DNA from 2 places in the Paenibacillus albicereus genome. Region 1 is predicted to be linked to the other one. Evidence: predicted binding sites of a transcription regulator. Region 1 holds the regulator's gene; the other holds the start of a gene.
The links. The regulator Rex, encoded in region 1, represses fermentation and respiration genes when NADH is low (regulators of the CRP and FNR family bind a similar motif). The targets are predictions, from matches to a motif close to TTGTGAAATATTTCACAA.

Region 1 (6,018 bases):
CCTCGGCGGCGGCTCCGGCGAGCGCGATCATGATCTGCGCCTCCAGGTAGTCCTTGGTATACAGATAATGATCCTGCGCGGGATTGTGGCGCACGTAGCCGAGCGCGCCGCCGCGCGGCGACAGCGCGACCTGCGAGACGCTGCCCGGCCGCACGAGCTCGGCGGCGATGGCATGTCCGAGCTCGTGGATCGCGACCCGCTCGCGCTCTTCCTTGGTGGACTCGCGGTCGGTCTTCTCGCCCATCATTACCTTGTCGATCGCCATCGACAGATGCTGCTGGCGCACGCGCTCGCTGCTCTCGCGCATCGCGTAGATCGCCGCCTCGTTCAGCACGCTCTCCAGCTGCGCGCCGGAGAAGCCGAACGACTCCTCGGCGATCTTGTCGAGGCTGACCGCTTCGTCGAGCGGTTTGTTCTTGGCATGGATGGTTAAGATATGAAGACGGCCTTTTTTGTCCGGCAGCTCGACGCCGATATGGCGGTCGAAGCGGCCCGGCCGGAGCAAGGCGGAATCGAGCATCTCCTTGCGGTTCGTCGCCGCCATGATGAGGATGCGCGGAGCGTCGTTCGTATGGATGCCGTCCATCTCGGTCAGCAGCTGGTTGAGCGTCTGATCGTACTCGCGATGCTGTCCGCCGTCGCGCTTGCCGCCGATGACGTCGATCTCGTCGATGAAGATGACGGCATTCTTTTTGCCGGCCTTCTGCGCTTTTTTGCGTGCGTCCTTGAACAAGTCGCGGATCCTTCCCGCTCCGACGCCGACGTACATTTCGACGAACTCGCTGCCCGAGGCGGCGAGATAGACCGAATCCGTGTACTGCGCCGCGGCTTTGGCCATCAGCGTCTTGCCGGTGCCCGGAGGGCCTGTGAGCAGGATGCCTTTGAGCGGACGGATGCCGAGCTTGCTGATCTCCTCATACTTGACGAGAAAGTCGAGCGCCTCGATCAGCTCGCCCTTGGCGCGGTCCTGGCCCCCGATATCGTCGAAGGACAGCGGCTTGGATGTCTTGACCGTCGCGTCCCTCCTGCCTCCGGCCGCCGCAAGCTGCCCTTTGGAGCGCAGGGCGAAAAACAGCACGCCGACAAGCGACAAGGCAAGCAGCAGCGGCACGACGTTCACGCCGCGGAATACCAGAAAGGCCAGCAGAGCGGTCAAAAAGCCTGCGCCGATCTCGGCGCTGTACTTAGGCATTGGGCCAAACCCCCATCGTCTCGCCCGCGCGGGGCAGAAGGATATATTTCGTGTCCGTACCGTATTCCAGCGTTACATAAACGTTCGCCTGGTCCATGGAAGACTTCGCCCGAAGTCCTTCATGGCTTTTTTGCATGGCCGCCAGCGCGTCCGGAATGCGGGAGTATTCCCGATTCTCCATCGCTTCCGCGATCGTGAACAGCTGGCTCGACCAAATCTCCTCCAGCTTCGGGCTCGTCGGGCCTTCGACTTGCAGCATCAGCTTGCGGGAGCCGATGACCGATGCGCCTTGCCGGGAAATCTGCTCATATATGGTTCGAAGATCGGCTCCGCTGTTCAGCGTGAGCTTGACCGTTACGACGTCTCGACTCAGGGAAGGATCGGCGGAAGCGACGCCCGGCAGCGATTGCACAGCCTTGATGAGCGGACGCTCGACAGCGGTCTGCTGATACGCGTACCACCCTCCGAACAGCAGCGCGGCCGTCACGAATACCGTCGCGAAGAAAGGCAGCAACCTCCATTTGATCAATGCAAAAAGCCCCCTTTTGGAATCGAAGCGGCCTGCAGGCAGACCATCCTCATGCGTGCATGCGCTTTGTGATGGCTTCTAGTATATCACAAATGCTATACGATGAGTATATCACTTCGATTTCGATAGAGGGCAGGCAATTGTGAACAAATCAGGAAGATCGTTTTGCGGTCAACGTATAGGACGCCCGCTCGGCGCCGGTCTTGAAGTCAAAGAAATCATAGTAATAACGCTTTTGGTCCGTCGTGCGCGCGTAGTAGGCTTCCCACGCCGGCGAGCCATTTTGCCATGCGGGACGCACATGGATGACCTGCGCGTCCGGCTTGGCTGCGAGCAGCTTCGCGCGGATGTCCGCCTCCGAGGCGCCGTCGGCCGCGTTCTCGGCGTAGGGTGCCCGCTCCGGAAACAGCCAGACGACGAGCTCGCGGCCTTCGGCCGTGCTTCCGCGCACGATCCAGAGCGGCTCGTCCCAGACGTATTTCTCGGCCGAGGTTACTTCCGCCAGCCCCGCCTGCTCCTTCGCCTGGCTTTCCGCTTGCGCCTCGCCTTCCCATACCGGACGCTGGACGCTTCGCAGCTCGGCATGGAGCAGCACCGCCAGCACCGCCAGCATCAGCAGCGCGACGACCGTCCAGCCCCGGCGGGTAAAGTACCAGCGAGGGCTGCGGCTGCGGGCCATCAGGCTCCGGCGAGCCTGCGGTAGCAGGCTTCGGCTTCGGCCAGGATCTTCTCCTCATCCAGCAGCAGGCAGACGCCGCCTTGCACGACTTGGCGCCCGTCGACCCAGACGTCGCGCACGTCGCGTCCCGAAGCGGCATAAACCAGGTGGGATACGAGGTCCGTCCGCGGGTAGAAATGCGGCTGGTCGGCGTCGAGCGCGATGAAGTCGGCCTTGAGGCCGGCCTGCAGCGCGCCCAGCTCGGGCTGACGGATCGTCGCCGCGCCGCCGAGCGTCGCGAGCTGCAGCGCCTGATGCGCCGGCATGACGGTCGGATCGCCGCTGACGCCTTTGTGGATGAGCGCGGCAAGGCGGATCTCGTCGAACAGATCGAGGTTGTTGTTGCTCGCCGCGCTGTCCGTGCCGAGCGAGACGGCGACGCCCGCCTTGAGCAGCTCCGGCACGCGCGCCACGCCGCTCGCGAGCTTCAGGTTGCTGGCCGGATTATGCGAGACGGCGACGCCCCGCTCGGCGAGCAGCGCGATCTCCTCGTCCGTCAGATGCACCGCATGGGCGACGAAGCTCGGACGGGAGAACAGGCCGAGGCGGTCGAGATGAGCGACCGGGCGCAGGCCGTACTCGCGCACGTTCTGCTCGACCTCGGCCTGCGTCTCGGACATATGCGTGTGCATCGGCAGGTCGAGGTCATGCGCCGCCTGCACGAACGACTCGATGAACGCCGGCGGGCATGTATAAGGCGCATGAGGGCTCATCATCGTCATGATGCGGCCGTCCGCGGCGCCGTTCCAGTCCTTGGCGAACTGGACCGCTTCCGCCAGCTTCTCGCGCTGCACCTCTTCCGGACAGAGTCCGATCGCGCCGCGCATCAGCACCCCGCGCATGCCGGACTGCTCGACGACCCGGGCGACCTGGTCCATCCGGTCGTACATGTCGACGAACGTCGTCGTGCCGCTCTTGAGCATCTCCAGCACGGCCAGCGATGTCCCCCACTTGACATCGGCGTCCGTGAATTTCGCCTCCATCGGCCACATGTAGTCCTGCAGCCAGGTCTGCAGCGCCTCGTCGTCCGAGTAGCCGCGCAGCAGCGACATCGCCGCATGGCCGTGGGTGTTGATGAGTCCCGGCATATAGATGCGGCGGCTGCCGTCGATCCGGACGGCGATGTCGTCGGCATCCTGCGGACGCTCCTCCCCGATATAGGCGATCCGGTCGCCGTCGACGACCATATGCCCGCGCACGACCGGCTGGGCTTCGTCCATCGTGACGAAGGTTCCGTTCTCAATCCACCATTTGCTCATGTTCATCCGTCCCGTCCTTATCCATGTAATAGGCCAAGCTCAGCAGCTGCGTCGTGAAGTCGGCGTAATGGATCCGGACCTTGTCCGGAGCCTTGAGCACGACCGGCGCGAAGTTGAGGATGCCCGTCACGCCCGCTTCGATGAACCGGTCGGCGACATTCTGCGCTTCTGCGGCCGGCACCGTGATGATGCCGATCTGGATGCCGTCCTCTCGCACCTTTTCTTGAAGAAGCTCGATCGGCAGCACCTCGAGCCGGTTGATGCGCTTGCCGATCTTGGCCGGGCTCGCGTCGAACACGGCCGTGATCTTCATGTTGTCCTTGACGTAGCTGCTGTAGTTGCACAGCGCGTGGCCGAGGTTGCCCGCCCCTGCGAGCGCGACCTTCATCGGCTGGTCGAGCTTGAGGATGCCGCGGATCTTCTCGATCAGATAGTTGACGTCGTAGCCGACGCCCTTGCGTCCGAATTCGCCGAAGTAGGCCAGATCCTTGCGGATCTGGGCGGGATTGAGATCGAGCTTGCGCCCGAGCTCCTGGCTGCTCACGGTCTGCACGTCGCGCACATGCAGGTCGTTCAGCACCTGCAGATAGACCGGCAGCCTCCGCACGACGGCCTCGGATATCGGTTTGCCCTGCTTGCTCATGGCTGCTCGGCCTCCTTCGGTTCGTTTTGCAGCCACTCCCTCATGCGGGAGGTGAACTGCTCGGCATGCATCGTTTCAATTTTAGGCCCTGGCAGCGAATAGAGGAAGTGCTTTCCGTAAAACGTGTCGATGACGCGCGTATCGTACAGCAGCACGATGCCCTTGTCGCGGGTGGTGCGGATGAGCCGGCCGAAGCCCTGCTTGAAGCGGATGACCGCCTGCGGCACCGACAGCTTCATGAACGGGTTCTGTCCCGCCTCCTGCAGCAGCTCCGCCTTGGCCTCCTGCAGCGGATGGTTCGGCGGCTGGAACGGCAGCCTCACGATCGCGAGGCAGACGAGCGCGTCGCCGGGAATGTCCACGCCTTCCCAGAAGCTGCTCGTCCCGAGCAGCACCGAAGCCGGCTGCTGGCGGAACAGCCGCGTCAGCTTGCTGCGGTTGCTGCTGTCCACGCCTTGGCCGAGCACCTGGATGCCCGCTCCGGCAAGCGCTTCGCGCAGCGGTTCGTAGACTTCCTTGAGCATCCTGTAGCTGGTGAACAGCACGAGCATCCGACCGCCCGTCTCGATCGCCGACGCGGCCAGCGAGCCGACCAGCTTGGCCAAGTAGGCCGGATCGGCCGCGGCTCCCTTCACCTTGGGGAAATCCCTCGGGATCATGACGAGCGCCTGCGAGCGGTACTGGAACGGCGACGGCAGCTGCACCGTGCGCGCCCGGCGCTCGTCGCCGAGGCCCAGTCCGAGCTGCTCGGCCGCGTATTGGAACGTCTTGCCGACGGTGAGCGTCGCCGACGTGATGACGACGCTTTTCTTGCTGTCGAAAAAATGCTCCTTGATCTGCGCGCTTACGTCGGCCGGCACCGTATGGAGCTGCACGCTCTTCGTCCTCGCGCTCTGATACGACTCGATCCAGTACACCATCTCCGGCTTGTCCGCGCGCACGAACACCTTGAGCTCGTCGCGGATCCGCCCGGCGTCCTTGACGGCCCCGGCCAGATCCGTAATCATGCCTTGCAGCGACAGGTCGTCGAGCTTGTCCTTCATGTCCGAGCTCATCTTGTCCAGCACCTTGACGACTTGGTTCATTTCCTTGAAAAACAGCGACTCCTCGAACTCGATCGCTTCCCATGCCTTCGGGAGCGCTCCCGGCTTGAGCCGCAGGATCGTCTGTCCCGCCTCGGCCGCGCCGCCTCCGGCGCTCGGCGATGCGAGCGCCTGCAGCAGCTCGAACAGCTTTTCCCACGTATCCTTGAGCGAGCCGAAGCGCGGGATGACCTCGTCGAGCTGCTCGGTCCATTTGGACACCTCGTCGGCATCCTCGCCCTGGATCTGCATCCGCAGCTGGGGCAGCAGGCCGTTCCTCGAGTCCTTGGCCAGACGGTTCGCCAGATTCAAGAAGCCGTAGAAGCCGAGCTGCTGGCCCAGATGCTTGCCGGCAACTTCTTCGAGCTGATGGCCCTCGTCGATGACGAGATAGTCGTAGGACGGCAGCAGCCGGTGGTCGGCGCGGATGTCGGTGAACAGCAGCGAGTGGTTCGTGATGACGACGTCGGCGAGATTGGACTCCTGCTTGGCCCGGTGGTAGAAGCAGCGCTTGAACCAAGGACAGGCGCGGTTGAGGCAGGAATCGGCGTCGCTCGAGACCGAATTCCAGAACTCCGCTCCACGGTTGCCGAAG
Region 2 (6,018 bases), 2.0 Mb from region 1:
CCAGCGACTCGATCTTGGCGTCGTTGTCCTTGGCGACGACGATCTTGTTGCGCCAGTGGGCGTACGGCTCCTTGTTGAACAGATACTTCTCCGACCGCTCCGGATTCTTCTCGAACTCATGCGCGGCGAAGTCGATCTTGCCCGTCTCGAGGCTGAGCAGCAGGCTCTTGAACTCCAGCGTCTGGAACTCGAACTCGTAGGCGGGCAGCCGCTTGTCGAGCTCCCGCACCAGCTCCACGTCGAATCCGGTGAGCTTGCCGTCCGCGTCGATGAAGCATACCTGAGGGAACTGCGTGCCCGTGCCGACGATGATCTTTTTGGCCGGCTGCGCCGAAGCCTCCGCTCCGGAAGCCGGACGGGCCGCTCCCGCTCCGTTATCCGCGTTGCCGGCATCGGCTCCGGCTCCGCATCCGGCCAGCGCCAGCCCCGCGAGCAGCGCGGCGGACAGCAGCAGCGGCCGTGCCGGATGAATCCATGTCGGTGAAAGGCGTCTGTTCAATGCGTTCTCCCCCTTATCCTGATCGTTCCCTACTCTTGCAGCTGCGGCTGCAGCCGCTTGCGCAGCAGATGCATCGTGCCGTCGCCGTTGCCGAAGTCGATCGCCCGGTACCGCTCGTAGCCCTTGCGCTCGTACATGGCGAGCAGCCATGGATGCCGCTCCGCGGTCGCCAGCGTGACCGCCTCGGCGCCGATGCGGCGCGCCAGCACCTCCTGCTCGACCCAAGACAGCAGCTTGGAGCCGACGCCGCGGCTCTGCAGCTCCGGCGCGACCGCGAACCATTTCAGGAAGGGCAGCTCGGTGATCGCCTTCGCCTCCTCGCCCTTCGACAGCGTAATCGTCGCGGCCAGCTCCCCGTCCAGCTCCAGCACGTAGCATTCATGCTCGCGGATATTGGTGCGGATCAGCTCCTCGTCCGCATGGGCGGCAGGCCAGCTCAGCCGGAGCTCGCGGATCTGCTCGTAGGCTCCGTAGATGATCTGCTGCAGGCGCGGCGCATCCTGCTCGGCAGCGATCCGGTACAGCTCCCCCATCCTGATTCCTCCTCGGCCTTTGATTTGTTTATCATTCCTATGCAATTAGTAAGGATTAAGTCCTGCCTCTACTGTAGCACCGCATGCCGCCGCCCGGCCAATAGACTTCTTCTATTCGATCATAGAAAAGGCATGGAAGCTCCGGATCGCTTCCGCCAGCTCCGCGTGCTCGCCGCTGCGCACGCTGAGGCTCGTCTGCAAGGAGATGCCGGCCGTCTCCGCGATCTCGACGGGCACGAGCCGTCCTTGCGCCGCTTCCTCCCGGATGCAGACGCCCGGCAGGAAGGCGATGCCGGCGCGGCCGAGCACGAGCTTCTTGGCCGTCTCGGACTGATCGGCCTGGCAGACGATGTCCGGCGGATGCTCCAGGCTTTCGAACACGCGATGCAGCCGCAGCCAGTCGAGCGACCCGCATTCGAAGAACACCAGCTTCTCCCCCGTGAGCTCGGACAGCGCGATCCGGCCGCGAGCGGCGAACGGATGGCCTTCGTAGACATACAGCCGGATGGGATCGTCGTAGAGCGGATAGGAGCGGAGAGAGGGGTGGGCGAGCTTGCGCACGAACGCGAGGTCGATCTCCTGGTCGAGCAGCCGCATGCCCAGCTCGTCGGTCGTGGCCGTCGTCAGCTTGAACGTCAGCTCGGGGAAGCGGCTCTTGAGGAAGGGGAGCAGCTCCGGAATGATGTACGTGGAAACGGAGACGGTGCTGCCGATGCGCAGCTCCTGGGGGACGGACGGCTTCTTCTGCAGATGGAGCTTGCCCTTGCGGTACGTCTGGAGGATCTGCTGCGCGTAGGGCAGGAACGTCTTGCCCGTCTCGGTCAGCTGCACCCCCTTGGCTTGCCGCTCGAACAGCTTGGCGTCCAGCTCCCGCTCCAGCGTCTGGATGCGAGAGGTGACGGACGGCTGGGACAGGTATAGCGCCTCGGCCGCCTTGTTGAAGCTGCCGTAATGGTTGACGTAGACGAATGCCTCGATATTGTCGATGTTCATGGATAGCCTCCTCCAATTTTAATTTTTCGCATCAACATAGTTGGATTAATTTGTACGACTATAAGCCCGCCCCTACCGTGCTGTCAACGGGCCGTTTGCTGCAAACAGGCGAAAAGAAAAAAGCGCCCGCTCCGCCTCGATGGCGGAACGGGTCGCTTGAACATGCTGACGAGCGCCGGGCCCTCAGCGCCGGAATTCTTGGTGCGCAGGCGCAGACGACGAGGCGGCTGCGCTCTGCGCCTCGTCCCGGCCGAGCCGGATCGGGCTGATGGACCAGTAGGCCGCCCCGATGAACAGGCCTCCGCCGACGATGTTGCCGAGCGTGACGGGGACGAGGTTGCGCAGCATGCCGACGAACGTGATCGTGTCGGGATGCGGCAGCAGCAGCGACAGGCTGAGCAGCGTCATGTTGGCGACGCTGTGCTCGTAGCCGCTGGCGATGAACGCGAGCAGCATCCACCAGATGAGGATGAGCTTCGTCGTCTCCGACTTGGCGCGAGCGCCGGACCAAAGGGCCAGGCAGACGAGCATGTTGCAGAGGATGCCGCGGAAGAATAGCTCGGCGTAGCTCAGATGCATCTTTTTGGCCGCGATCGCGAACAGCAGATCGTCCGGCTGGGTGCCATGGAAGATGCCCGCCCCGATGACGAGCCCGCATAGCGCGAGCGCGCCGAGCAGATTGCCGGCGAACACGAACGCCCCGTTCCGAAGCGCATCTCCCCCGGTGACGGTGCCCGAGAGGCGGCCGATCGTGAAATACATGTTGTTGCCGGTGAACAGCTCCGCTCCGGCGAATACGACAAGCGTGAGCGCGATGCCGAAAAACGCTCCCATGACGAGGGAGGTGACCGGCGAATGCGCCGCCAGCAGTGGCGCGCCGATCCGGAAGATAAGCACGATGCCGAGGCCGACATAAGCTCCGGCCAGCATGCAATGCACGAGATAGCGCAGCGGCTGCGCGCGCTGCATCGCGCTTTTTTCCGACGCCAGCCGCGCCAGCTTCTCCAGCGATTGTTCGTACATGAGAGGTTCCTCCTTCGGTGCGCGAGCCTTTGCCCCTATTGTAGAGGCGGGAGCCGGAAGAAAAAGTGACCGTCCTCACGTTTCGGTTTTTTTGTGAAAATTTTCACTAAGGGGCAATAAAAAAGACAGCCCTCTCGGGCTGTCTTCGTTCGTTCCTATTCCTCGCCGGAAGCCTGCTTTTTCAGCGCGGAAGCGCTGTTGTCATGCAGCACCGGCAGCTCGCGGGTCGCGTGCTCCATCGGAGACTGGCACAAAAAGCATGTCGGCACTTCGTCCAGAGCGAAATTTTTGCGCATCCATCCATTGCAGTCCTCGCTTACGCAGGACCAGATCTCGGTGATCTCGGTCGGCAGCTCCGCTTGAGGTTTCTTGCGGGAATAATACATTCGAGCTTCGCCTCCTGTTCAAAGTGGCCCGCCTTGCGGCGCCGGCATATCGAGAAAAAAAAGCCCTGCTGGTGCAGGGCGTGGCGACTAGTAGATTTTAACGACGTTTTCGGCTTGCGGGCCGCGGTTGCCAGGAACGACGTTGAACTCAACGCGTTGGCCTTCGTCCAGCGTGCGGAAGCCTTCGGATTGGATGGCGCTGAAGTGTACGAATACGTCTTCGCCGCCTTCTACCTCGATGAAGCCGTAACCTTTTTCAGCGTTGAACCATTTTACAGTACCTTGTTGCATGGAACATTCCTCCTAGATAGGGTTTACGTAAACAAAAGAAAAAGCCGCCGTTCGAAAAAGAGCAGCATCGCGGGCCCTTTCTCCTAGGCGACTGGTGTCTCCTATACGATTCCCCTATTGTAGCACATTTCTTAACCCAAAAGCAAAGAATCCGCTGGAAAAACTTCCGCTTTTTTACCGGAACTCGCTCGCCGACAAGATGCCGAGCCGCTTGGCCTCGACGATCGCCTCGGAACGGGAGCGTACGCCGAGCTTCTCGAAGATGCGCGTCAAATTGTATTCGACCGTGCGCTGGCTCATGAGCAGCTTGCTCGCGATATCGCGGTTGCTGCTGCCGCTGGCGACCTCCTGGAGGATCTCGGTCTCGCGCTCGTTGATGCTGACTTCCTCCAGCGCGCGCTCTCCATGCTCCTGCGGCAGCCGGATGTCGCGGCGGCGGAGCTGGCGAAGCAGCTGCACCGGCACGATCGCCTCGCCCCGCAGGACGCAGCGGATCGAGGTCAGCAGCTGCTCGCGCGAAGCGGTCTTGCTCACGAAGCCGCTGACTCCGGACTCGATGAGCAGGTTGAAGTTGGGGCTGATCTCATAGCCGGTGTAGATCAGGATCCGGTGCTCCGGATTGGACGCCGTCAGGCGCTTGGTCAGCTCCAAGCCGCTGATGACCGGCATGTTGAGATCGAACAGCATGACGTCGAACGCCTCCGTCTTGACGATCTCCAGCGCTTCCATGGCGGAATGCAGAACCGTGACTTGCATGTCCGGGTCTTGTTCGATCATCGTCTTGGTTCCTTCGCCTACGGAAGGGTGATCGTCAACCAGCAAGATTCGAATCGCGCTCATCTATCCCATCTTCTCCTTCATGCGCCGCCGACTCGTTCGGCAGCCAAAGATCGACTTCCAGGCCCTCGCCCGGCTCCGAGAGGAACCGGATGCGGCCGGCATGGCTTCGCACTCTCTCCTTGATGCCGGAGAGGCCCATATGCTGGTACGAATCCTGCAGCTTCTCCAGCGCCAGCCCGACGCCGTCGTCCCGGTAGCGCAGCCGCACGCCGCCTTCGTCCTCGCGCAGCTCGATGCGGATGAGCGACGCCCGGGCATGCTTGCTCGCGTTGACGAGCAGCTCCTGCACGATGCGGAACAGCGTCAGCGTCTCCTGGTCGCCAAGCGACTTCGGCAGCTCGCCGGCCTTGAACTCGATCGCGTAGTTGGCGCGGATCTGCTGCTGCTCGAACAGGCTGCGCAGCGAGCCGACGAGCCCCATCTCCTCCAGCAGCGGCGGCCGCAGCTCGTTGCACGTCTCGCGGATCTGATGGATGACGTCCAGCAAGCCCTCTCGGATGTCGGTCAGCTGGCTGCGCATCTCCGGCGGCATGTCGTAGTCGACCATCGCCGCCTCCAGCTTGCGGTACCAGATGAGCTGGTCCTGCAGCGCCGTGTCGTGCAGGTCGGAAGCCAGCTTGCGGCGCTCGCTCTCGGCCAGCTGAAAAATCATGCGAAGCACCCATGAAGGCGTTCCTTGGCGCTTGGACATCTCGGCCTCCAGATCTCCGATCAGGTTCTCGATCAGATGCAGGTTTTCAAATACGATGGCGCTGTAGTTGGCCAGCGTCTTGAGCCACCCGAGCTCGTCGGGATTGAACTTGGTGCGGTTCGTCTTGTCCCCGATCCAGAGAATCTGGAAAGCGGAACGCTTTTGCCCGATGACGACGGCGAGGCCCGTCGACAGGACGACGGCGGCGCCGACGCCGAGCCGCCGTCCGCTCGCGGCGAGCTCGCGGGCCGCGTCCGCCTGGAGCGTCTGCGCCGTCCCCGGCTCCGCTTCCGGCTCATAGCGGAAGAAGGCGACCTCGCGCACGGGCAGGATCGAGCGCACCTCCTGCTCGAGCACCCGCTCGAGATCGGCCTGCTTCATGACGCGCGAGATGCGCGAGGAGAAGCGGTCGAGGCTGCCCTGGAAGTTGTTCAGGTCCTTGTTCCATTTCGGGCGCAGCCGGTGGTCGAGGAACTCCTTGATGAACAGGAACGCCGTGATGAGCAGGTACACGACGAGGAACAGCTGCGCCCAGCCGACCCAGGCGAGCTGGCGATGGCTCGTCAGCACGACCGCAAGTCCCGTGATGAGCAGCGTCGGGAAAAAGGCGATGATCGTGTAGTAGGAAAACCGGCTCAGGAAGAAGTCGATGTCGAACAGCCGCTGCGTCGTGAACATGTATAGGTAAACGATCGGCAGTCCGAGCAGGAACGCCGCCGCTACCTGCGCCGGAATGATCGGCACGCCGAACAGCAGCGGCAC

Region 2: HGI30_RS01710 (formate/nitrite transporter family protein) is a predicted target of Rex. The motif match lies at 3,140-3,157, and genes of this name have one in related genera.

Annotation. Positions count from the first base shown of each region.
Region 1 is NZ_CP051428.1:2,339,112-2,345,129, reverse strand. It holds gene HGI30_RS10340 (AAA family ATPase) at 1-1,192, opposite strand, end outside; gene HGI30_RS10335 (hypothetical protein) at 1,185-1,721, opposite strand; gene HGI30_RS10330 (cell wall elongation regulator TseB-like domain-containing protein) at 1,873-2,400, opposite strand; gene HGI30_RS10325 (amidohydrolase) at 2,400-3,704, opposite strand; gene HGI30_RS10320 (redox-sensing transcriptional repressor Rex) at 3,679-4,341, opposite strand; gene dinG (ATP-dependent DNA helicase DinG) at 4,338-6,018, opposite strand, start outside.
Region 2 is NZ_CP051428.1:373,317-379,334, reverse strand. It holds gene HGI30_RS01725 (transporter substrate-binding domain-containing protein) at 1-454, opposite strand, end outside; gene HGI30_RS01720 (GNAT family N-acetyltransferase) at 529-1,032, opposite strand; gene HGI30_RS01715 (LysR family transcriptional regulator) at 1,144-2,025, opposite strand; gene HGI30_RS01710 (formate/nitrite transporter family protein) at 2,209-3,048, opposite strand; gene HGI30_RS01705 (cold-shock protein) at 3,204-3,434, opposite strand; gene HGI30_RS01700 (cold-shock protein) at 3,522-3,725, opposite strand; gene HGI30_RS01695 (response regulator) at 3,900-4,502, opposite strand; gene HGI30_RS01690 (sensor histidine kinase) at 4,537-6,018, opposite strand, start outside.